Regions from separate parts of the Aeromonas sp. FDAARGOS 1414 genome, predicted to be linked through region 1. Evidence: predicted binding sites of a transcription regulator. Region 1 holds the regulator's gene; the other holds the start of a gene.
The links. Region 1 encodes LexA, which represses DNA repair genes until DNA is damaged. Its sites were predicted from a motif close to ANCTGTNTNNNNANACAGNT; they were not measured.
Positions count from the first base shown of each region.

Region 2: umuD (translesion error-prone DNA polymerase V autoproteolytic subunit) is a predicted target of LexA. The motif match lies at 6,743-6,762, and genes of this name have one in related genera.

Region 1 is NZ_CP077210.1:3,516,349-3,528,525, forward strand. Features, by position in the region: gene I6L44_RS15885 (hypothetical protein) at 54-1,334, opposite strand; gene cysE (serine O-acetyltransferase) at 1,355-2,134, opposite strand; gene I6L44_RS15895 (cation diffusion facilitator family transporter) at 2,143-3,054, opposite strand; gene I6L44_RS15900 (response regulator) at 3,140-3,835, shown strand; gene I6L44_RS15905 (ATP-binding protein) at 3,832-5,187, shown strand; gene trmL (tRNA (uridine(34)/cytosine(34)/5-carboxymethylaminomethyluridine(34)-2'-O)-methyltransferase TrmL) at 5,262-5,726, shown strand; gene I6L44_RS15915 (MATE family efflux transporter) at 5,740-7,029, opposite strand; gene I6L44_RS15920 (SCO family protein) at 7,104-7,730, opposite strand; gene I6L44_RS15925 (hypothetical protein) at 7,941-8,156, opposite strand; gene lexA (transcriptional repressor LexA) at 8,641-9,264, opposite strand; gene plsB (glycerol-3-phosphate 1-O-acyltransferase PlsB) at 9,469-11,892, shown strand; gene ubiA (4-hydroxybenzoate octaprenyltransferase) at 11,962-12,177, opposite strand, start outside.
Region 2 is NZ_CP077210.1:2,341,853-2,354,029, reverse strand. Features, by position in the region: gene I6L44_RS10335 (AAA family ATPase) at 1-1,500, shown strand, start outside; gene I6L44_RS10330 (McrC family protein) at 1,611-2,825, shown strand; gene I6L44_RS10325 (type I restriction endonuclease subunit R) at 2,859-5,957, shown strand; gene I6L44_RS10320 (acyl-CoA synthetase) at 6,012-6,296, opposite strand; gene I6L44_RS10315 (DUF3283 family protein) at 6,467-6,655, opposite strand; gene umuD (translesion error-prone DNA polymerase V autoproteolytic subunit) at 6,771-7,214, shown strand; gene umuC (translesion error-prone DNA polymerase V subunit UmuC) at 7,195-8,454, shown strand; gene I6L44_RS10300 (hypothetical protein) at 8,973-9,479, shown strand; gene I6L44_RS10295 (DUF927 domain-containing protein) at 9,522-11,225, opposite strand; gene I6L44_RS10290 (toprim domain-containing protein) at 11,306-12,177, opposite strand, start outside.

The DNA.
Region 1 (12,177 bases):
CTAAAAAGCGCCGCTACCAACGCATCATTGATGCCATCCTGATGGCACGGTCGCTATCCATGCAAGGCGATATAAGCCCCCAGCAACAGACAGGCGACGACATACATCAGCAGGCCGTAGAGCAGGTTCCAGCGCAGGATCAGCCCGGCACTGAGGTTGTAGCGGGAGGCCAGCGCCAGATTGGATCCGGAGAGCGGACTGGTGCCGGTGGCAAGCCCCCATCCCAGCAGGAAACACATGCCGAGCAGGCTGGGATCCGGCGCCAGCGGCCAGAGCAGCGGCGCCAGCCCGGAGATACTGATGAGCGGATGTACCCCGACGATGGCCACCAGCAGGATCAGCAGCAGAGTGAGGGATGCCTCAAGCCAGCCAAAGTGGTTGAACAGCGGCAGACCGTGACCGGAGCCGAAATCGATGACCGACAGCGCACTGTTGATGCCTGCCGCCAGCAAACCGGCCCCCAGAAACAACACCAGCTGACCGCCGATGGCGGGAAAGCGTTCCACCACCTGCCGCTTGAGGGCCGCCTTGCGCCCAACCCTCGGCATAAAGAGCAGCGCCAGCAGTGGGGCCACCAGCGCGATCACTGCCAGAATGCCAAGCTGGGGCCAGATCTGCTTGATGAGGAGCACCAGCAGCGCCAGCGTGACCGGCAACCCCAGGGTCTGCAGCCGCAGCGGATAACCGGCAAAATCGGCCACTCCGATCCGCTCCACCTGCCAGGCGGTCAGCCCCATCGCCAGCAAGGCGGCGAGGATCCCGAACGGCAGAATATGGGAGAGTTGCAAACCCGGCGCATAGGTCAGTGCTACCGCCATGGCGACAAAGAAGGGTGACCAGAAGGCGGCGGCACAGAAGATCCGGCTCAGTACCATCACCTGACGCCGCTCCAGGGTGCCATTGCGCTCCAGCCGATCGCCGATGATAAAGAGCACCGAGAGGTTGATGACCGCCCCCAGCAGATTGAGGCTGGCCATGGTGCTCCACAGCCCCTTGCGCCCGGTCCAGGAGGTGGTGCCGGTCAGCAAGCCGGAAGTGGCAAGGTTGAGGGTGCTCACCGCGGCAAACATGGTGAGCATATTGATATTGGGCAGCAGCCAGTCACCGGCAATGAGGGTCGCGCCCTGCCACCAGGAGAAGATCAACAGCAGCAGGGCGGCACTATACAGGGCCAGCGCCTGCCGCCTGGCGGCCCCTACCAGCCAGGGCCAGGTGAGCAGTGACGCCCCCCAGGCTGCAATGGCCGCGGGCCAGGGGGAGAGACCCAGATAGAGATGAAGCAGGTTGAGCAGCCACATCCCCAAAATCAGATAACCCGACCAGCGTTTGGCCATCGACGCCTCCGGTCAGGAGATCAGAGACACTGATCCATATCCAGTGAAGGCTTGTCGCACTCCGGACGGCCGACGATCTTGGCGGGTACGCCAGCAACCGTGGTATGAGGTGGCACCGGGTTGATCACCACGCTGCCCGCGCCAATTTTGGCACCCACGCCCACTTCGATATTGCCGAGCACCTTGGCGCCCGCCCCTATCATCACCCCTTCGCGGATCTTGGGGTGGCGATCGCCGCTCTCCTTGCCGGTACCACCGAGGGTCACGCTCTGCAGGATGGAGACATCATCTTCAATCACCGCCGTCTCGCCCACCACTATGCCGGTGGCATGGTCAAACATGATCCCCTTGCCGATGCGGGCAGCCGGGTGCACATCCACCCCGAACACCACCGAGATCTGGTTTTGCAGATAAAGGGCCAGCGAGCGGCGCCCCTGACGCCACAGCCAGTTGGCGACCCGATAGCCCTGCAGGGCATGGAACCCCTTGAGGTAAAGCAGCGGGGTGGAGAAGAGATCGACCGCAGGATCGCGCTCCTGCACGGCGCAGATGTCGGCCGCCACTACCGTCAGCAACTCGGGCTCGCTGCGCAGGGCCAGCTCGATCACCTCGCGCAGAGCGATGGCGGGCATGGTGGCGCTGTCGAGTTTGTTGGCCAGCTGGAAGCTGAGGGCCGAACGCAGATTCTTGTGATTTAGAATGGTGGAGTGGAAGAAGCTGGCCAGCATCGGCTCCTGGGCCGCCATGCACTCCGCTTCTTGCTGAATTTTGTGCCAGGTTTTGGCAACCAGTTCATCCATGTTGCAGCCTACTGTTGTTCTGGGTGAGGGCTCTGTTGTTCTTTTGTCAGCACCGAGATGGGGTCCATGTGGATGATGACATCCATCCGCTCGAATGCCTGGCGTACCGCCAGCTCGGCTTCATCGGCGATCTGATGGGCCTTGACCAGGGGGATCTGATCATCCAGTTCCAGATGCAACTGTACGAATCGGGTCGGCCCGGATTGACGGGTGCGCAGGTCATGTACGCCGTGTACACCTTCTACGGCACAGCAGAGCGCCATTATTCTCGCTTGTTCTTCCGCTGGCAACTGACGATCGAGCAGGGCCTGCACCGACTCGTAGCCGATATGTCCCGCCCCCCACAACAGGAACAACCCGATCAGGATGGCAAACAGGCCGTCAGCCCAGTACCACCCCTGCCCCGCCAGCACCAGCGCCAGCAAGACACCGGCGTTGAGCAGCAGATCGGAGCGGTAGTGCAACATGTCCGCCTTGATGGCCACGCTGTTGGTCTTGCGAATAACGAAACTCTGGAAACTGACCAGCAGAAGGGTCAGCACAATGGAACCGCCACTAACCCAGAGACCCGCCTCTAACCGTTCAATAGGTGCCTGTTTGAGCAGGGAGGAGATGCCGTGCATCACCAGCAGCAATGCGGAACCGGAGATAAAGGCCGACTGGATCAGCCCCGCCAGAGACTCCGCCTTGCCGTGACCGAAGCGGTGTTCATCATCGGCGGGGGCCAGCGCATAGCGAATGGCCAGCAGGTTGATGATGGAGGCACTCACATCCATAAAAGAGTCGGTGAGCGACGCCAGCAGGGTCGACGAGTCTGTCATCAGCCAGGCGATCAGTTTGCCGATGATGAGCAGGGTGGCAGTCGTGACGGCCGCCATGCTGGCAAAGGTAACCCAACGGGAATATTGTTGATGGCTCAAAACCGGCTTTCCTCTGGCGATGAAAAACTTATTATACCCTGACCCCGGCGTCAGTTTGGCGCGAAAATCTGCGGAATAACACCCGATGAACAGAATACTCCTGGTCGACGACGATCTTGAATTGACCCAGCTGCTCACCGAAATTCTGACCCTGGAAGGATTTCAGGTCACGGTCGCCGAGGATGGTGAAGAGGGGCTGCAACGGCTGGCGGAGCAGGGCTTCGATCTGGTGCTGCTGGACGTGATGATGCCCAAACTCAACGGCTTTGCCATGCTGACCAAGCTGCGCAAGACCCATGAAACCCCGGTGCTGATGTTGACCGCTCGTGGCGACAGCCAGGATCGGGTTAACGGTCTGGAAGCGGGTGCCGACGACTATCTGGCCAAGCCGTTCGACGATCGGGAGCTGCTGGCCCGGGTTCGCGCCATCCTGCGCCGTACCCAGAGTGCCCCGCCCCAGCGTGGCAGCTCCTCCGACGAAGTGCACTTCATGGATATCGTGCTGCAACCCGGCCTGCAGCAGGCCCGCTGCGGCGTACAACTGCTGGAGCTGACCGCCACCGAATTCGGGCTGCTGGAGTGCCTGCTGCGCAATCCCGGCCAGATTGTCAGCAAGAGCCACCTCTCCGAACAGGTGCTTGGCAAGAAGCTGGAGCCCTTCGATCGGGCCATCGACATGCACCTGAGCAACCTGCGCAAGAAGCTGCCGGACCGCAGTGATGGCCAGCCCCGCTTCAAAACCGTACGGGGGCGCGGTTACCTGTGGCTAGAGCAAGAATAAAGAGTACCAGCTCCCTCAACGGCATATCGACCCACATCTTCCTCTGGTTCTGGTTCATGCTGCTGGTGATGCTGGCCGCCGTGATCAGCCTGCCCACTCTGGATCCTCGCAACCAGATCCCGCTGCCGACCCATGAGGCGGTGCGAATGCAGAAAAATGTGCAGGCCCTGCTCAACGCTGCCGATCCGAATCAGGATTTCGATCTGGCCAAAACGATGGACAAGATCGCCATGCTCCCGGTGGACAATGTCTACCTGCGCGACGAGAGGGGGCAGATCCAGTCCACCACCCATCCGCGCAAGTTTGTGGTGCGCTTTATGGTGGACGCCGATGACCCGGCCAAACCCATGCTGGGCAACGAGGATCGCAAGGCGATCGCTGGTCCCTTCCTGATGGAGCACCGCGGCCATCGCTATCACGTCTATTTCGGCCTCAATGCCGAGAATCCCTACCTGTTCCTGTTTATTCAGGTGCTGGATCACCCGATCCGCATTCTGGGCATCTCGATGCTGGTCAGCACCCCGCTCTGCCTGCTGCTCGCCTGGCGGCTGACCCGCCCCATCCTGCAGTTGCAGAAATCGGTCTCCCAACTGGCGGCTGGCAATCTGGAGGTACAGATCCCCAACCTGGGACGGGGCGACGAGATTGGCCAGCTGGCGGACAACGTCAGCCGCATGGTGGAGACGCTCAAGAGCATGATCCAGAAGCAGAAACAGCTGCTTTCCGATATCTCCCACGAGCTGCGCAGCCCCCTCACCCGGATGCAACTGGCGCAGGCGCTGATCCGCCGCAAGCAGGGTGACAGCGCCGAGCTGGCGCGGATCGAATCGGAGATTGGGCGGCTGGACAAGCTGATCGGCGATCTGCTGGATCTGTCGCGGGTGCAGCAGCATGTGGAGGCACCGGTGGTACACCCGCTGGCCGACCTGCTGGAGCCCATCCTCGAAGATGCCATGTTCGAGGCAAACCAGAGCGGCAAACAGCTCAGACTGCCGCCACTGCCCGCAGAGTCGATCCAGATGTGGCCCGAGCTGCTGGCCCGGGCGGTGGAGAACCCCCTGCGCAACGCCCTCAAATATGCCCGCGAGTTCATCAAGGTGGACTGGTATCGGGAGGGGCAGGAGTGGGTGATGACCATTCGAGATGACGGCCCCGGCGTGCCTGACGAGCAACAGGCGCTGCTGTTCCAGCCCTTCTTCCGGGTCGATGATGCCCGCAACGCCAAGACTGGCGGCACCGGGCTGGGGCTGGCCATCGCCTCGGAGGCGATCCAGCGCCACGGCGGCACCATTGCAGCCAGCAACAATCACCCGACCGGGCTGACCATCACCATCCGCTTGCCCATCGCCTGATCCTTTTCATCCGGACGGGCGCTGGGTATGCTGGCGCCCCTTCTTGGCTTTACATCTCTTTGCAGGAGCTCGTCATGCTCGATATCGTCCTCTACCAGCCGGAAATTCCGCCCAACACCGGCAATATCATCCGGCTTTGCGCCAATACCGGTTACCGGCTCCATCTGATCGAGCCGCTGGGATTTGAGTGGGATGACAAGCGGGTGAAGCGGGCGGGACTCGACTATCACGAATTTGCCGAGGTGAAGCGCTGGCCGAGCTATGAGGCTTTTCTGGCCGCCGTGGCGCCCAAGCGGGTGTTTGCCTGCACCACCAAGGGCCGCACCGCGCACTCGGCAGCTCAATATGCCCTTGGCGACGCCCTGCTGTTTGGCCCGGAGAGTCGCGGCCTGCCCATCGAGATCATCGAGAGCCTGCCATTCGAGCAGCGGCTGCGCATCCCTATGGTGCCCCAGAGCCGCAGCATGAACCTCTCCAACGCGGTGTCTGTCTTTGTCTACGAGAGCTGGCGCCAGCTCGGCTACGACGGCGCCATGTAAGCGCCACCGATGCTCAGTGGCGGGCGTCGAGCAGATGCCCGCTGCGCTCCAGCCGCCAGCAAGTAACCCCCAGCGACAGACCTCGCCCCACCATCAGCGCTGCCATCGCCGCCCATAACGCGGCCACGCCCCACGACTGACAAAGCCACCAGATCGGGAAGAAGCCGCCAAACGCGGCAAGCAACATGCTATTGCGCATCTCCCGTGCCCGGGTCGCCCCGATGAATACGCCATCCAGCAGGAAACACCAGACCGCCAGCAACGGCATGGCGATCAGCCAGGGAAGCTGACGATTTGCCTCCGCCACCACGGCCGGAATATCGGTGATATAGCCGATAAGGTGGGCACCAAAGAGGGCAAACACCAGGGTAAAACCACTGGCAATGAGGGCGGCCCAGCCCAGATTGAGCACGATGGCCTCCCGCAGTTTCTGCCGATCCCGCTGACCGATGGCTCGCCCTACCATGGCCTCCACCGCATAGGCAAAACCATCGAGCCCGTAGGAGATGAGCATCAGGAAGTTGAGCAGCACCGCATTGGCGGCCACCGCCACATCCCCCAGTCGTGCCCCTTGCAGAGTCATGAAGGCGAAACAGAGCTGCAAACAGAGGGAGCGCAGGAAGATATCGCGGTTGAGGCCGAGCAACCGCACCATGGGCGCAAGCTGCCGCCAGCGCTGCCAACCATCCTGCCACACCGTCGGCGCCAGTTGCCGCAGCTGACGGCGTACCAGCCAGATCCCGGCCGCCAGCGCGCAGTAGTCCGCCATGACCGAGGCCGCCGCCACTCCCCGCACCTGCCAGCCGAGCCCCAGCACAAACAGGGCATCGAGCGCCATGTTGACCAGATTGGTGAGGATCAGCATCACCATGGGGCTGCGGGCATCCTGCATCCCCAACAGCCAGCCCATGACCACCAGATTGCAGAGCGCCGCCGGGGCGCTCCAGATCCGCACCGCCACATATTGGCCCGCATAAAGCTGCACCTCGGGCGAGCCGCCACTCAGGGCGATCAGTCGTGGCAACAGGGGGAAGAGCAACAACAGCAGCGCCAGACCGAGAGCAATGGCCAGCCCCAGCGCCCGCAGCAGGGTATCGAGCTGGGCACGACCATCAGCTGCGCCGTGCGCCTGCGCCGTCAGGCCGGTGGTCGACATCCGCAAAAAGCCGAGCAGCCAGAAGATGAGGTTGATCAGGGTCGCACCGACCGAAACGCCCCCCAGAAACCAGGCCTGACCGAGATGACCGCTCACCCAGGTGTCCACCAGCCCCAGCAAGGGGGTGGTGATATTGGAGAAAACCATGGGCAGGGCGAGCGCAAACACAGCGCGGTGGCGAGAGGGATCTCGCCACCAGGGGGCAACAGCTGGGGTCACGCTCAGTGGCCTGTCAGCTTCAGGATGCGGGAGAAGTCAGAGAGCATGGTGGCCATCTGCACTCTGGGCACCTGACCCGGCGCCACCTGCGGACGGAATACCGCCTGCAGCTTGCCCTTGGGATTGATGAGCACGATGGAGGCGGAATGATCGATCAGGTAATCCTTCTCCCCCTGATTGGCGATGGAGTAGATGAGCCCCAGATTGCGCACGAACGGGAACAGCTTGTCGTGGGGGGCAGTGGCCGCCTTGAACTCGGGATTGAAGAAGGCGGTATAGGTCTTGAGGCGTGGAATATCGTCACGCTGGGGATCCGCCGAGATAAACACCACCTGACTGTCGGGCGCCATCTTCTTCAGCTGGTCATAGACGGAGCGCATATCTGCCAGCGTGGTGGGGCAGATATCGGGGCAGAAGGTGTAACCGACAAACAGGAAGGTCCAGTGCCCCTTCAGGTTGGCAGGAGTGAACGGCTGGTTGTCCGCATCGGTAAAGGCGAAATCATTGATGTCCCGCCCCGCTGGATAGTAGTCGGCCTGTTCCGGCTGCTCTGGCTGCGTGGCGTAGAACACCAGGATCAGACAGGCAGTCAGCAGCAGAAAGAGCAGGGGATAGCGGAGCTTCATCATAACAAGAGACCCTTTCAGTTCGAGGCAGATGGCCAGCAGTGACCGGACAAGAGGGGGGCATTGTACCCCAGCGAGCCGCCAAGGTGGTTCAACCTTGTGCAACGCCCTGTCAGGAGTCGACCATTTGGCATAATTAATCGCCAGTTGCGGCCATAAAAAAACCGGCCCCCTCGGGGGCCGGTTATGGATGGATTTGTTGGTCTCTTCTGCTCAGGGGCGAGCGTTACGCCCCTGCTGCAACATCTTGCCGATGGCCCGCACGCCGATGGGAATCACGGGGGCCAGCCAGCCCTCTTCCCCCTGGCGATCACCGTGACCCCGTTTGAACAGCAGCACCAGACGCACCACCTTCTCTTTCGGGCATCCCAGCCAGAGCGTCCAGTGCGAACCACGATGGTGCAGCCAGAGACCGTAAAACCAGGTCATCCGGCTACCTTTGACAAAACGGGTGATTGACGATTCCGCTGGCGCAACCCCAGCCTCTGAATCCCATGGCGATCTTGATGCCATACCAGTCCTCCTTGACCGACAGGTCATGTTGCTTCGTCGGCCTGAACTGGGAACAGGCCCGTCACGACTATCTGCAACCATTACGAGTGGTCCCCTTTGCCCGACAAGGCTCGGGATCTCCCCACTCCCCCTTCATATCCCGTGAAGGTGCACTGCCCGATTCTCGTTGTTACCGGCCCTCCCGTACCGACACATTGTGATGGTCAGAGGGAGGTGCCAAGCCCTGTCTCAGCGACAGGGCACTGATCTGAGCATATATCTGAAATGGATGATTGGTAGCCGGTCGCACAGGACAAAAATGCCGCAGCCGATGATCTGTTTGATATGACAGGGAAAGTGCGCCAGAAACAGCACGGCCTCCCGAAGGAGGCCGTGTGACAAACGCAGTTGGCGGGGATAATTACATCCAGTCGGCGTTGCGGATCACCCCGACAGCCAGTCCTTCGATGGTGAGCTGCTGGCAGGAAAGATCCACCTCGATGGGGGAGAGCTCTTCATTTTCCGGCAGCAGCCATACCTGACTGCCCTTGCGCTGGAAGCGCTTGACGGTGACATCCTCATCGAGACGGGCGACCACCACCTGACCGTTGCGCACCTCCTGGGTCTTGTGCACCGCCAGCAGATCGCCATCCAGAATACCGATGTTCTTCATGCTCATCCCCTGCACCCGCAGCAGAAAATCTGCGCGCGGGTGGAACAGGGCGGGATCCACCTGATAGTGGCTCTCGATATGCTCCTGAGCCAGGATAGGTTCACCGGCGGCAACCTTGCCGATGAGCGGCAGACCGCTCTCTTCCAGCACCTCTTCCTCTTCGAGCAACAGGCGAATGCCGCGGGACGTGCCCGGCATGATCTCGATGACCCCTTTTTTGGCCAGGGCCTTCAGATGTTCTTCGGCCGCATTGGCCGACTTGAAACCAAGCTTCTGGGCAATCTCGGCACGAGTCGGCGGCATACCGGTCTCGCTCATGTTCACCTTGATCAGCTCCAGCACTTCGGCCTGGCGGGGGGTAAGGGGTTTCATAGAATTGGCACCTGTCTTTTTATACAGCACACTGGCAGTATATACAGTGCAGTGGCCAAGGCAAGGCGCAGCTGACATTTGTCGCAACAGACCCCTCATTTACTGCTGTTTTGATCCTGCGCAGCCGACTCATCGTACCTCTCGGCGACAAGGGGCTGTCGATTTGCTATGCTCACGCCGCATTTTTTTGGAGAGCAGACGCACATGTCCCTAGGACAGAAGATTTCCAGAGCCATCTTGCAATGGCCGGTCAGCGGCTTGGTCAATCACAAGAGCCTGCCGGAAAATCCCATCACAGAACTCAATCTGGATCCGGCCAGACCCATCGTCTATGCCCTGAAAACCAGTTCGATCACCGACCTGATGACCCTGCAGCAGTGCTGCGAGGATCTCGGTCTGCCCGGCCCCTTCACGCCGCTGGAACTGAACGGCCAGCTGCTGCCGCGCTATGTCTGTCTGGACCGTCCGCCTCCCCTGTTTGGCAAACGCAGCAAACCGCTCCCCTTCCTGCAGGAGTTCCACCAGCTGCTGGATCTGCACAAGCAGGATCCCGAGCTGGATATCCAGGTGGTGCCCGTCACCCTGTTCTGGGGCCGCGCTCCGGGTCGGGAAGGGGAAGAAGCCTCCGGCCTCAACATCATCAGCAGCCTGGCGCCGAACCGGCTGAAGAAGGCGCTTATCGTGATCCTCAAGGGTCGCGAGAATCTGGTGCGCTTCTCGCCGCCCCTCTCCCTGCGCTACATGGCCGACAAACACGGCACCGACGAGGCCATCGCCCACAAGCTGGCACGAGTGGCCCGTACCCACTTCAGCCGCCAGCAGCTGGCTGCCACCGGCCCGAAACTGCCGAACCGCAACCTGCTGTTCAAGCAGTTGCTCGACTCCGCGGTGATCCAGCAGGCGATTGAAGAGGAGGCCCAGCGCGAGGGGATCAGCCTCGAGAAGGCGCAAAAGCGTGCCCATGGCTACATGGACGAAATCGCCTCCAACTTCTCTTACCGGCTGATCCGCCTGGGTGAGAGCTTCCTCGGCTGGCTGTGGAACAAGCTCTACCGCGGTTTGTCGGTCAATGGCGCCGAGAAGGTACGCCAGCTGGCGCAGGAAGGGCACGAGATCGTCTACGTTCCCTGCCACCGCAGCCACATGGACTACCTGCTGCTCTCCTACGTCATCTACCACCAGGGGATGGTGCCACCCCATATCGCGGCAGGCATCAACCTCAACTTCTGGCCGGCGGGCCCCATCTTCCGCCACGGCGGCGCCTTCTTCATTCGCCGCACCTTCAAGGGCAACCCGCTCTACAGCACGGTATTCCGGGAATACCTCAACCTGCTGTTTGCCAAGGGTTACTCGGTAGAGTTCTTCACCGAAGGTGGTCGCTCCCGTACCGGCCGTCTGCTACCGCCCAAGACCGGCATGCTGGCAATGACCCTGCAGGCAATGATGCGCGGGCTGGACAGGCCGGTGACTCTGGTGCCGGTCTATCTGGGCTACGAGCACGTGATGGAGGTGAACACCTACCACAACGAGCTCAAAGGGAGCCGCAAGGAGAAAGAGAGCTTCCTGCAGGTGCTCGGCATCCTGCGCAAGCTGCGCAACTACGGCCGTGGTTTCGTCAACTTCGGCGAGCCGCTGACCCTCAACAGCTACCTGAGCGAACATATCCCCGACTGGAAAAAGCACATCGGGGAAGAGGAGCGTCCGGAGTGGATGGCGGGCACCGTCAACAATCTGGCCGAACTGCTGATGACCCGCATCAACGGTGCGGCCGCGGTCAACGGCCTGACCCTGAGCGCGCTGGCGCTGCTGGCCGCCGAGCGCCACGCCCTGACCCGCGACGAATTGCAGGCCCAGCTCAACACCTATCTGGATCTGCTCAAGGCGGTGCCCTACAGCCCGCAGAGCACCATTCCGGATGAGGATGCCAAGACCCTGCTGGATCAGGCGATGGAGCTCAACAAGTTCGAGGTGAGCGAGGACAAGCTGGGGCAGATCATCAGTCTCGACCGCTATCAGGCGATCCTGCTGACCTACTACCGCAACAACATCCTCCACCTGTTTGCCATGCCCTCTCTGGTGGCGGCATTGATCGAACGGTGCGAGGGGATCTCCCGCAGCGAGATCATGGCCCGCTGCATCGACATCTATCCGCTGCTCAAGACCGAGCTGTTCCTGCGTTATGAAGAGGAGGATCTGCCGGCGCTGGTTGACAGCCTGCTAGACGCCCTGCAGACCCAGCAACTGATCGAGACCCGCGATGACGGCTACTGGGTCAATCCGGCCAACCAGATGCGCCTGTTGCTGCTGGCGGAGAGCATTCAGGAGACCCTGCAACGCTACGCCATCGTGCTGACCCGGGTGCTGGCACAGCCTCATATCGAGGCGGAGCAGCTGGAGGCGGACGGCCTGATGATGGCAGAGCGCCTCGGCACCCTGCACGGCATCAACGCCCCCGAGTTCTTCGACCAGAAGCTGTTCAGCACCCTGATCCACACGCTGCGCAAGGAGGGTTACCTCTCTCCCGAGTGCAAGCCGGATCTCGGCCGCTTCCAGGCGCTGGCCGACAACATAGTGCCGCTGCTGAGCAACAAGATCCGCCGCACCATTCAGGCAGGCAATCAGCTCTGATCTGCAACGCAAACAAAGAAGGCCGCATCATGCGGCCTTCATTTTTATCGGAGTCTGCGCGGGAACATGTCACGCCAGCAGGTAATCGAGCACCAGACCGGCAAACACCAGCGCCCCCACATAGTTGTTGTTGAGAAACGCCTGGAAGCAGGCTTCCCGCTGCCGCTCACGAATAAGCCGCTGCTGATAGACAAACAGCACCGCCGCTCCCAGCAATCCCCAGTAATACCAGCCCCCCAGCGTCATCAGTTGCCCGACCGCCAGCAACAGCAGCAGCGTCGAGAG
Region 2 (12,177 bases), 1.2 Mb from region 1:
CACGGCGATGATGAGAGCCCAGAGGCCCGCAAGGCGCTTAAAACGCGCTTTGACGAGCTGGTCAAGGAGGGACGTATCGACTTTGTGACCTTCCACCAGAGCTTCAGTTATGAAGACTTTGTGGAGGGGATCCGTGCCGAGAGTGACGGAGACAGTGGTCAACTGACCTATGACGTGGTTGATGGCGTCTTCAAGCGCATGTGTGACGCGGTGGCCGCCAAAGTCACGCGCAGCGACAGTCATGAGGCGATGACGCTGGAGGGACGTCGGGTCTGGAAGATGTCGCTTGGCAATACCAAAGGGGATGATGCCCACATCTTTGATGATTGCATTGAGGAGGGGGTGATCCGTCTGGGGTATGGTGGCGAACATGATTACAGCAAGTGCAATAACCGTGAAGAGGTGCAGGCGCTGCTGGAGCAATCGCTTGGCAAGATTGACAACGCATATGACTACAACGTTACCAGCGTGCTGACCTTGGTCACCCGCATGAAACGGGGCGATTTGGTCGTAGTCACCGACGGTAATCTCAAGTTCCGAGCCATTGGCGAAATCATTGGAGACTACCAATGCAAGCCGCACCCCGAGTACGGCAAGAGTTACGCTCAGGTTCGCCCTGTCAAGTGGCTGTGCCAGTTCACCCCATCTTTACCTAGTAGCGAGCTGATCAACGGCCGCTTTAGCCAGATGACGCTCTATGAATTGAAGGCTCCGACCTTGATCCCGGAGAAGCTGCTTGCTCTGGTCAATGCCACAGCATCACAAGCTGGGTCGCAGAGTGAACCTGGCGTCACGCCATCAAACAAACGCGTATTGATCATCGACGAGATCAACCGGGGCAATGTTTCGCGTATCTTCGGTGAGCTGATCACCCTGATAGAACCCAGCAAGCGAGCTGGGGCAAGCGAGGCGCTGACCACTACTCTGCCTTACTCCAAACGCCCCTTTAGCGTACCGGACAACCTCTACCTTATCGGCACCATGAACACCGCTGACCGCTCCTTGGCCGGACTCGATATCGCGCTGCGTCGCCGTTTTGTGTTTGAAGAGATGCCGCCCAGGGCCGAGCTGCTTAATGGCGTGGTCATCGAGGATGAGGAGCACAAGGTAGACGTAGGCCGCTTGCTGCACACGCTGAACCAGCGCATCGAGGTGCTGTTGGACCGCGACCATTGCCTCGGTCATGCCTACTTTATGCCGCTCAAAGCGACTGCAAAGCCAACCTTGGCGCAGTTGGGATACATCTTCCAGCATCAGATCCTGCCGCTATTGCAGGAGTACTTCTTTGAGGACTGGCAGCGCATCGCTTGGGTGCTAAATGATCATCGCAAGAGCAAGGCTGAGGCGATGTTCCTCGAGGCGCCCAAGCTCGAACTTAAGACCCTGCTTGGTGATATAGCGGTTGGGGGACAACGCCAACGTTGGAGCATCAATGAGAAGGCGTTTACGCGTATTGAGGCATATGCCTTGACCGTCGAGGGTGACAAGGGGGCGCAGTGAAGGCTCCCATCACGGTTCGTGAGTATGGTCGGCTAGCTGTTAGAGATAACACTGTTAATACGCTGACGCTTGCCCATATAGACTCGGTTGATTTCGATTGGTTATGTCGGTTGAGCCAGCGCTACAAGGTAAGCCATGCACCCGCTCTTGCGCAGGTGGAAGATAGCCGGACCTTGCAACTGGACAACTACGTGGGGGTGATAGAGACCCCCACCGGGCAGGTGATCGAGATCCTGCCCAAGACCGCCAATGAGGATGATCCACTCGAGGATGGTCGTGAGTTGATCCGCCGGATGCTGGAGCGAGCCCTGGATCTGCCACCCCGTGAAACGGCGGAGGCGTCGCTGGAACGCTTTGATATGCCGCTCAACGAGTGGGTTATCGCGCGCTTTCTGGCCGAGCTCGATCAGCTGGTCAAACGTGGCGTGCGCAGTGACTATCAGCGTCTTGAGGCGACCGAGCCGTTCTTGCGTGGTCAGCTGGATGTCGCCCGGCAGATGCGCCAGCCACCGGGCCGGGGCCACCACTTTGCGTTACGTTACGACCTCTTCTTGCCCGACCGGGCCGAGAACCGGCTGCTCAAGCGGGCGCTGGAGACCGTCGCTAATGCGACTCAGCACCCGGACAACTGGCGGTTGGCACAGGAGCTGCGCCACTTGCTGGTGGATGTGCCTGCCAGCCGCGATGTGGAAGGGGATTTCAGACTGTGGCGACATGACCGCTTGATGGCTCACTATCAAGGGGCTCGGCCGTGGTGTGAGCTCATCTTCTATCGTGCCATGCCGAGTGCCCTGAATGGTGAGTGGCGCGGCATCAGCCTGCTGTTCCCCATGGAGAAGCTGTTCGAGCGCTATGTAGAGTCGTGCTTGCGCGAGCAGCTGTTGCCCGATGCCAACCTCAAGGCACAGGTGGCCAGTCAGTACCTTTGCACCCAGCAAGGCAAGCAGATGTTCCGGTTACAGCCGGACCTCTTGTTGCAGCACAGCAACAAGCGTTGGGTGATGGATGTGAAGTGGAAGCGGCTCGATAGCAGCGACCGTGACGGCAAGTACGGCATCAGCCAGGGTGACCTCTACCAACTGTTTGCCTACGGCCACAAGTACCTGACCGAGCAAGATGATGGTCATCTGGTATTGATTTATCCATCATGGAGCCAGCTCAAAGTTCCACTCGAACCTTTTTGTTATGATGCCCGCCTGACGTTGTGGGTCTTGCCGTTTGACTTGGCTGCCAGTTCGTCCCACCGGCTGATATTGCCTTGCCAGCCGGGGGCGGATTCTGCGTGCGAACTGCGCTTGCCACTGAGACCCACCGAGCCCGCCTGACGGGCGTTTCTCCCTGTTGATGAGTGATGGTGCATGACCGAAGATCAGTTGGAACAAGAGGTGCTGGGGTGGTTGGCCGAGGTGGGCTATCGTGTGGTGTGTGGCTACGACGTTGCCCCCGATTCTGATAACCCGTGGCGTGCGAACTTCAATCAGGTGCTGTTGCTCGACCAGTTGAGAGGCGCTATAGCACGCCTTAATCCGTCTGTGCCGATGGTAGCGCGTGAAGACGCGCTGGCGCAGGTGGTCAATCTCGATACCCCGGCGCAACTGTCGGCCAACCGGGCGTTTCACCGCCTGCTGGTGAATGGGGTCCCAGTCCAGTACCAGCGGGATGGCGAGACGGTGGGGGACTTTGTCCGCCTCGTTGACTTCGAGAACCCTACCGGCAACGAGTGGTTGGCCATCAATCAGTTCACCATCAAAGGGCCCAAGCACACCCGACGCCCAGACATCATCCTCTTCGTCAACGGGTTGCCGCTGGTTGTGCTGGAGCTCAAGAACCCGGCCGACGTGCATGCCGACATCTGGAAGGCATTCGACCAACTGCAGACTTACAAGGAGCAGATCCCCGACCTGTTCCAGTACAACGAGATCATGATTGCCTCCGATGGTAGCGAGGCGCGGATGGGGTCGCTGTCTGCGGATGCCGAACGCTTTATGCAGTGGCGCACGGTGGATGGGGTCAACCTCGACCCCTACGGCGAGTTTGGCGAGCTGGAGACCATGGTGCGCGGCATTCTGATCCCGGCCATGTTGCTCGATTACCTGCGCTTCTTCGTGCTGTTTGAAGACGATGGCCGGTTGGTCAAGAAGATCGCCGGTTACCATCAGTTCCATGCGGTCAGGGCGGCCATTGAGCAGGTGGTGCTGGCGTCGCGTCCAGACGGTAGCCACAAGGGCGGGGTGGTGTGGCACACCCAGGGCAGTGGCAAGAGCATCACCATGACCTGCTTTGCGGCGCGAGTGATGCGAGACGCCGCGATGGAGAACCCGACCATCGTCGTCATCACTGACCGCAATGACCTTGATGGCCAGCTGTTCGGGGTCTTCTCACTCTCGCAAGATCTGCTGCGCGAGCAGCCGGTGCAAGTGAGTTCGCGAGGTGACCTGCGTGACAAGCTTGGCAACAGGCCCTCCGGCGGCATCGTGTTCACGACCATCCAGAAGTTCATGCCCGGCGAGGATGAGGACTCGTTTCCGGTGCTCAGCGACCGTGCCAACATCGTGGTCATCGCGGATGAAGCACATCGAACCCAATACGGTTTCAGCGCCTCGCTCAAAGCGCCAGGCAAGGTTGCAGAAGGGGCTGCGCGCTATCAGGTCGGGTATGCCCAGCACTTGCGCGACGCGCTGCCCAACGCGACGTTCGTGGCCTTTACCGGTACGCCCGTATCAGCGGAAGACCGCGACACTCGCGCCGTCTTTGGCGACTACATCCACGTCTACGACATGCAGCAGGCCAAGGACGATGGTGCCACGGTTGCTATCTACTACGAGTCACGCTTGGCCAAGTTGTCACTTAATAACGAAGAGCTTCCCCACATCGACGACGAAGTGGATGAGCTGGCCGAGGATGAGGAAGAGAGCGAGCAGGCCAAGCTTAAGTCACGGTGGGCAGCCTTGGAGAAGGTGGTTGGCAGCAAGCCAAGAATTGAGCGGGTTGCCGCCGATCTGGTGGCCCACTTCGAAGAGCGCAATCAGGCGCAGCATGGCAAGGCCATGGTGGTCGCCATGAGCCGCGAGATTTGCGTGCACTTGTATGATGCCATCGTGGCTCTTCGCCCCGAATGGCATGACCAGGACCCCGACAAGGGGGCCATCAAGATCGTGATGACCGGCAGCGCTTCTGACAAGGCATTGCTGCGGCCCCACATCCATGCCACCCAAGTGAAGAAACGGCTTGAGAAGCGGTTCAAAGACCCGAGTGACCCGCTCAAGTTGGTCATCGTGCGAGACATGTGGCTTACCGGCTTCGACGCGCCCTGCGTACATACCCTTTATGTGGACAAGCCGATGAAGGGCCACAACCTGATGCAGGCCATTGCGCGGGTGAACCGGGTGTTCAAGGACAAACAAGGTGGGTTGGTGGTCGATTACATCGGTATCGCCAACGAGCTCAAGAGCGCCATCAAGGAGTACACCGCCAGCCGTGGCCGTGGTCGCCCTACGGTCGATGCCCATGAGGCCTATGCGGTGTTGGAGGAGAAGCTGGATGTACTGCGCTCCATGTTGCACGGATTCGATTACAGCGACTACCTCACGGGTGGGCACAAGCTGCTGGCAGGGGCCGCCAACTTCATCCTTGGTCTTGAAGATGGCAAGAAGCGCTTTGCCGACAACGCGCTGGCGATGAGCAAGGCATTCACCCTCTGCTGCACCCTTGATGAGGCCAAGGCGGTACGAGAGGAAGTGGCCTTCTTGCAAGCGGTCAAGGTGATGCTGACCAAAAAAGATGTCACCCGGAAGAAGAAAACCGACGAAGAGCGCGACCTGGCTATTCGCCAGATCATCGGCAATGCCGTGGTATCGGGCGATGTGGTCGATGTGTTTGAAGCGGTCGGCCTCGACAAGCCCAACATCGGTCTGCTCGATGATGAGTTTCTGGCCGAGGTACGCAACCTGCCGGAGCGCAATCTCGCCGTGGAGCTGCTCGAGCGGTTGCTGGAGGGGGAGATCAAGGCGAAGTTTGCGACCAACCTCTCCCAGGAAAAGAAGTTCTCGGAGATGCTGACCAAGGTCATCCAGCGCTATCAGAACCGCTCCATCGAGACCGCGCAGGTCATCGAGGAGCTGATCGACATGGCCAAGAAGTTTGCCGCTGTAAGCAAGCGGGGGCAGGCCTTGGGCCTCAACGATGACGAGCTCGCCTTCTATGATGCCCTTGCCAACAATGAGGCGTCGGTGCGTGAGCTGGGTGACGAGATACTGGCCAAGATAGCCCACGAGCTGACTGCCAGCCTGCGTCGCAGCGTGACCGTTGACTGGAGTAGCCGAGAGAGCGTCAGGGCCCGGTTACGTCTGTTGGTCAAGCGCATCCTGCGCAAGTACAAGTACCCGCCAGACCAGCAGGAAGAGGCTGCCCAGCTGGTGCTGGCACAGGCTGAGAGCTTGTGTGAGGTGTGGTGTTAAGTGGGGGAGGCGCGAGCCTCCCTCACCTTATCTATCAAGATGTGTAGATATGGCTTACTTCAGTATGACGCTGCCTGAAGGTATCTGGTTGGCCTCTTCGAGGCTCAGGTAGCGTGGGCCTTGTACGCTGGCCAGTGACTTGAATAACCACGGATGCGGCTTTAGCCAAGCTTTGGTGTCTTCGTAAACGTCTCCACCGACCACGAAGTAACGACCATCACACCCGTCATCGTGTAGTTCATTGACATCAGGTGTCGAGAGTTTCAGCTGGCAGCCTTCGATGACAACCACGACTTGAGACTTGTAAACCCCAATGACGGTGGAGATTTTGTTGGCCATATCACTTGAAACCCGCCAAGCGCTAATGGCGCCCTTGTAAGCACCTCGGCTGGAGTAGGTCTCAACCAAGTTGACTACCAATGCCGTCACAATACGTACCTCGTTAAGTTGTTTGGAATGCGGTTTGTTGCTAGTGACCTGCACAGCCACCGATGAACGTGTTGATAGGGTCAGCGAGACTTGAAGTAGGTGACCTTTTCAAGGAAGTAGCGACCCAGTTCACCTTGATGTTGGTTCGCTTCGCTTTCTGCGCTGGCCAAGTGACCGTTGCGCTCCTTCCATACCGCATATGCGGCGGCCTTCTCGACCTCGACCCGTTCTTGCTGCTCTTTCGGTAGGGCACACAGATTGTGATTCATACTGACCTCTTTGTTATTTGTTGGCGCCATGGTACGCCATCACTGGCATGCGGGACTTGCGCTGGTTCAAAGGTGGTGCGCTATAATGGCTGTATATAAATACAGGTGTTTTGCCATGAAGCTGTTAACCCCAGACCCATCACCCGCCGAGGTGACCATCCCGCTGTTCTTGCACCGCGCCTCTTGCGGCTTTCCCAGCCCAGCCAGTGACTATCTGGAAGGGAAGTTGGACCTCAACACCCACTGCGTGGCGCACCCTGCAGCAACCTTCTATCTGCGTGCCGAGGGGGAGAGCATGACCGGGGTCGGTATCTTTCCCGGTGACTTGCTGGTGGTCGATAGGAGCCTCACCCCGCGCCATGGTGATGTGGTGATTGCACTACTCGATGGCGGCTTCACGGTAAAGACCTTGCAGCTCAAGCCAAGGTTGCGGCTGTTGCCAGCCAATCCGGCGTTCGCGCCTATCGACCCTTGTATGAGCCTCTCCCTGGAGTTGTTCGGAGTGGTCACCCATGTGATTGGCAATCTGAGGCAGCGTGATGGCTATAGCGCTCGTTGATGTAAACAACTTCTACGCCAGCTGTGAGCGGCTGTTTCGCCCTGAGTTGCGTGGCCGCCCGATCGTGGTGCTCTCCAACAACGATGGATGCGTGGTGTCGCGCAGCCCCGAAGCCAAGGCGCTGGGTATCAAGATGGCCGGGCCCTACTTCAAGATCCGCGAGCAGTTCGAGGCGCATGGCGGTGTGGCATTCAGCTCCAACTACGCGCTCTATGGCGATATGTCGGGCCGGGTGATGAGCACGTTGGAGACCATGGCCCCTGAGCTTGAGGTCTACTCCATCGATGAAGCGTTCATGGCGTTGTCGGAGTCGTTTGCCGGGGACCTGACAGCCTATGGGCAACAGATCCGGCAGCGAGTGTGGCAGTGGACCGGCCTAACGGTAGGGGTCGGGATTGGCCCAACCAAGACCCTCGCCAAGCTGGCCAACTATGCCGCCAAGAAGTGGCCTGCCACAGGTGGTGTCGTGGACTTGCGTGACGAGCCGCGACGCACCCGGCTGATGGCCATCACCCCGGTGGATGAGGTGTGGGGCATCGGGCGGCGCTTGGGGGCCAAGTTGGTGGCACAAGGCATCAACACCGTGGCAGACCTGGTGGCCAGTGATGCCAAAGGGTTGCGCGCCCAATACGGCGTGGTGGTCGAGCGGATCGTACAGGAGCTGCGTGGCCTGCCTTGCGCGGAGCTGACCGTTGAACCGGTGGCGAAGCAGCAGATCCTCTCGAGCCGTTCCTTTGGTGAGCGCGTGACTGACCGTGGAGAAATGGCCCAAGCGTTGTCAGGCTTTATGGCTCGCGCAGCCGAGAAGCTGCGGGCCGAGGGGATGTGTTGCCAGCGGGTGCACCTGTTCGTGCGAACCAGCCCCTTTGACGAACGAGCGCCTTACTACAGTGAGCAGGCTGGCGTCCGGCTGGTCTGCCCTAGCGATGACACCCGGTTGCTGCTGCAGCAAGTGAACGTGCTGCTACCGCAGATTTGGCGCGACGGTTACCGTTATCAGAAGGGGGGAGTCATGCTGAGTGAGTTCACCCCCAAGGGGCAGCAACAGGCCGATCTGTTTGCCCCGTCTTCCGCTCAATCAGATGCGCTGATGGCAGTGATGGACCAGATCAAAGCCAAGGGATTGGGGCGCGTAGGCTTTGCCAGCCAAGGCACGGGGTCGCCTGAGTGGATGATGCGACAAGAGCACCTGAGCCCCTGCTACACCACCCGCTGGGAGGACCTGCCGGTGGCGAGGTAACCAAGGCACAATGAGGCCGCTACTTGGCCACAATAGGACGTTTTGGAAAAGTGCTGCGAATGTAGACGGGTCTCGGTGACACATTCCACATGCGCGGCGGCGGGGTCACCTCCCGCCCCCCCATCTTGATTTGATCCCCCCCCCCACCTCGTCGGTACCGGTTTTTCTCCCTTGTGCAACCGATAGCCACACTCACCCTCGACTCATCCTTTGCGGGTGAGTGTGCTGTTATGACCGCTGTTAGGTATGGTAACCAATTGAAATTGCTCGAATGTTCGTTTCCTATAATAGGAAACGAACCCCATCTTTGGCATGACCTAGAGGAGGGGAAGTGCATTCGAGATCCCGTCGAGCAGGGCCGCATCAATCGACCTGTGGCCCAATATCTGTCATGAACTTATGAAGTTACACCCAACTTAATGGGAATAAATATCAATTGTATTTGGTGGCCGTTTGTCCCCCTAAAGGGGGACTTAAATCTTGGGGCGGCAATAGTGCCAAAACCAAAGGACACCATCATGAAAGTGAATCTCGATCTCATAGAGCGACTCTTTGGCAAGTCGGGTCGGTCGATCCAGCGGATGCTGGATAACGGTCAGCTGACCAAGGAGGAGTTGTTGGACTTCAGCCTGTTTGTCGCGTCACTGACGGTGGCAACAGGGGGTGTTCTGGGCAAGCCGTTGATGGATAGCATCAAGTGGGGATTGAGCGAGCGCATCATCTCCGGTCTGAACCCGTCTCTCCTTGGGCTCCATGTTAGCCACACCCAGCGGGAAGAGAAGGTGAGCGTGAGTGCCAAGCGAAAGGCTCGTCGTGTCTCGCTCAACGGTGATGAGGTGTTGGAGCTGGCCTATCTGATGGCCATCGCGGATGAACATTTCTTTGAGCAACTGCGGGGGCGAGTCGAGACCGACCTGCGAGAGAGAGTATGGTCGCAGGAAGAGCTGGTCGCTCAGCTGACACACAAGCGGCAGCATTGGCTTGAAGAGGAGGGGGCTGACGAACCACAATCACCTCTGCACTAACCACAAACAAGAAAAGGGGCCGCGTTCTGCGGCCCCTGTTGTTTACTCTCCTCCTTGTTCCGACAACAGCCTGTCGTGGGCGTCCGCTATCTTGTCCAACGACAATTGATACACCCTGGATTTCTTGTGTCGGGGCAGGTCGCGGCCGGTGCCATGTGTGAGGATGCCGTGTTTACGCAACACCTTATGGACATAGTTGGCGTTAAAACCGATGAAGGTTTGTTTAAACCCATCCACATAGAGGTGCAGTTCGAGAGAGGTCGTGTAGCCGTAAGTCTCTCCCTGCTTCGTTACATTCGGCCCATCGGCAAGGAACTGCCCTCTGCGGCGTTCGAGTAGCTCGACCAACTGCTCGATAATGTTTGCTTCTTCAAGGGAGCCGCTTGTACCACGCCTTGCGAGCCACTTACGGAATAGTTGCTCGACAACGGCAGCTACACTACCCGCAGGCCAACCTGTGATCCCGAAGCGGTTGGCCAACTCACCAGCAGCCGATATCAATCCGAATGCATCGGCCACCCTTTGCACTTGGCCATCACACTCTTTGGCTCCAAGCCGTCGCATCATGTCAGCGCGATGCTCGTCAACGAATGCCTGAGCACCATCGATGTCCAAGGTCAGCTCTTCAACAAAAGAGCGGAAGGCAACGCCATGATACCGGGTAGTACGTTCTGCGAGGGTCTTGGAGAGGGAGGCACCACTCGGATGGCCATGCAACTCTTCGAAGATGCCATGCCGGTCGGTATCGGCCTCAATATTGATCATGCGGACATCATGGCCAGCTTTGTGACGCTTACCGACCGAGGCAAGGCTGTGCTCCAAGTCAACTTCCCCGTTGCTGAGGAAGGTTGTTCGCCATTGCAGTTTGGCACGGCGCGACAGATCGGCATTGGCACGAGCTCGTCCTTCACCGTTGGCCAGCATGTAGATGGTGTCGCCCAGAACATGAGGGTCTGCCTGCCCGATCTCGTCCAGAAAGAGGGTGCTGTCGTTGCACAAGTCCGCGGTGGTTTCCAATCCCACCTTGGTGGCATTCCATGTCTGGATCTTGTTGGCAGGCTTGCCGAGCACGCTGGCTGCAACCAGCATGGCGGTGCTCTTGCCGATTGAGGATGGCCCCACCAGATGGACGCCAAAGCTGCTCTGATTGGTCAAGCGCAGCAAGGGGCCAGCGAAAGCAAGCGATGTACTTAATAGCAAGCGGCTGTTGCCAAGGCACAGCGCCGCAACTTCATCACGCCATTCGTCCAAGGTGCCTGCCACGTCGGATTGTATTGGGGTATGACCGGTATAGATATACTTGACCGCATTGGCATATCCCACAGCCCCATCTCCAAACATGAAGATGTGGGTATCCGGGATCCAGCCTAGCCGGTCATGCCGAATACGCGTGTTGTCAGTGGGCTTCGAGTTGAGATAGTCAATCAGCTGTCTCTTCATACCCAAGTTGAAGCGATAGCCTCCGTCCATCAGCTTCATCAACGCTTCGCGTCCGTCAGACAGCAGGTGAACATCTCGAATAAACGCCTCCTGCGGCCGGCCATCCGGGCTATACCAGTTGACCTGTATGCCCCAGCCTAGACCCGCAGTGTCGCTCCCGCTGGCGATTACCCAGAGTGGAGCACCGATCCTGCTCCACACATCGTCTTGACCTTTGTCAGTGGTGACACAGTAGAGTCCATCTTGAAACTCAATGGGACCTAACTGGAAGGGCTCAACCTTCAGCTCGTAACGCCTTGTATTCATGAGATATTCCTTTGTATAAAGTTGGTTGAACGATCCGGTCTCGTTGGTGTTTGTGACACAGTGACGCCGTGACACCGGATTTAATGGGCTGGAGGAGCGGCCTCAACACTCGCGAACAGTGCGGCTTTGCCGTTAAGGCAGAAGAGGTCATTGAAGTCGGTTATACCGGGGATGGTCGGTGGCACAATCAAGCGGCCGTGCAGTTGATATGCTGCTGTACGCGCTTTGGTTAGTCCGGGGTTGCCAGCAGTGGCATGATCGTTGTCTGCACACACCCACAGCTTGCTGCTGCTATAGAGCGTGCGAATGATACGGCCGACCTCGAGCAGGTTACCGGCAGAAAATGCAATGGCGACCGGTATGCCGAGGTTCTCAAACAGCGTGGCCCCGGTTGCATAGCCTTCGCAAAGCAATATGGGGGCGTCGGACTTGGGTGAAGGGCCAAGGAGTAAGAACCCGCCCTTGAGTGACAAACCCCGATGGAAGCGCTTATTCCCGCTTTCATCAATGTCTTGCAAGCTCAACAACTGGGAGCGTGCATTGAAGACCGGTACTATCAACCGGTTACCAAACTGACGAGCACCGACCCCTGAGATTTGTTTGCGTGCAAGGTAAGCGTGTTGGTATGGGGGCTCGGCTGCCCCCCAGATCTCTTTGGCTTCCTTGAGCGCCTTTGCTTGGGCCTCGGCAAGCCGATTTGCCTCAGCAGCTTTTGCCTGCTGAGTGAGTTGGGCACGTATATAGCTTGGTATTGCGGGTCCGATTGGCCGCCATACGCACTTTATTCCCGTCTTCCACGAGCCAAAAGCGGCGTGATTACCCAACTCGTCGGTGATCAACCAACCATTGCGTGTACCTGGGCGGTCCCCTTGAATATGAAAGCGGAGGACCTGACCAGGAGTAGGGCTCAATGAGCGTGATGGCTTCACGCCCATGGCAATCATTGAGTCCT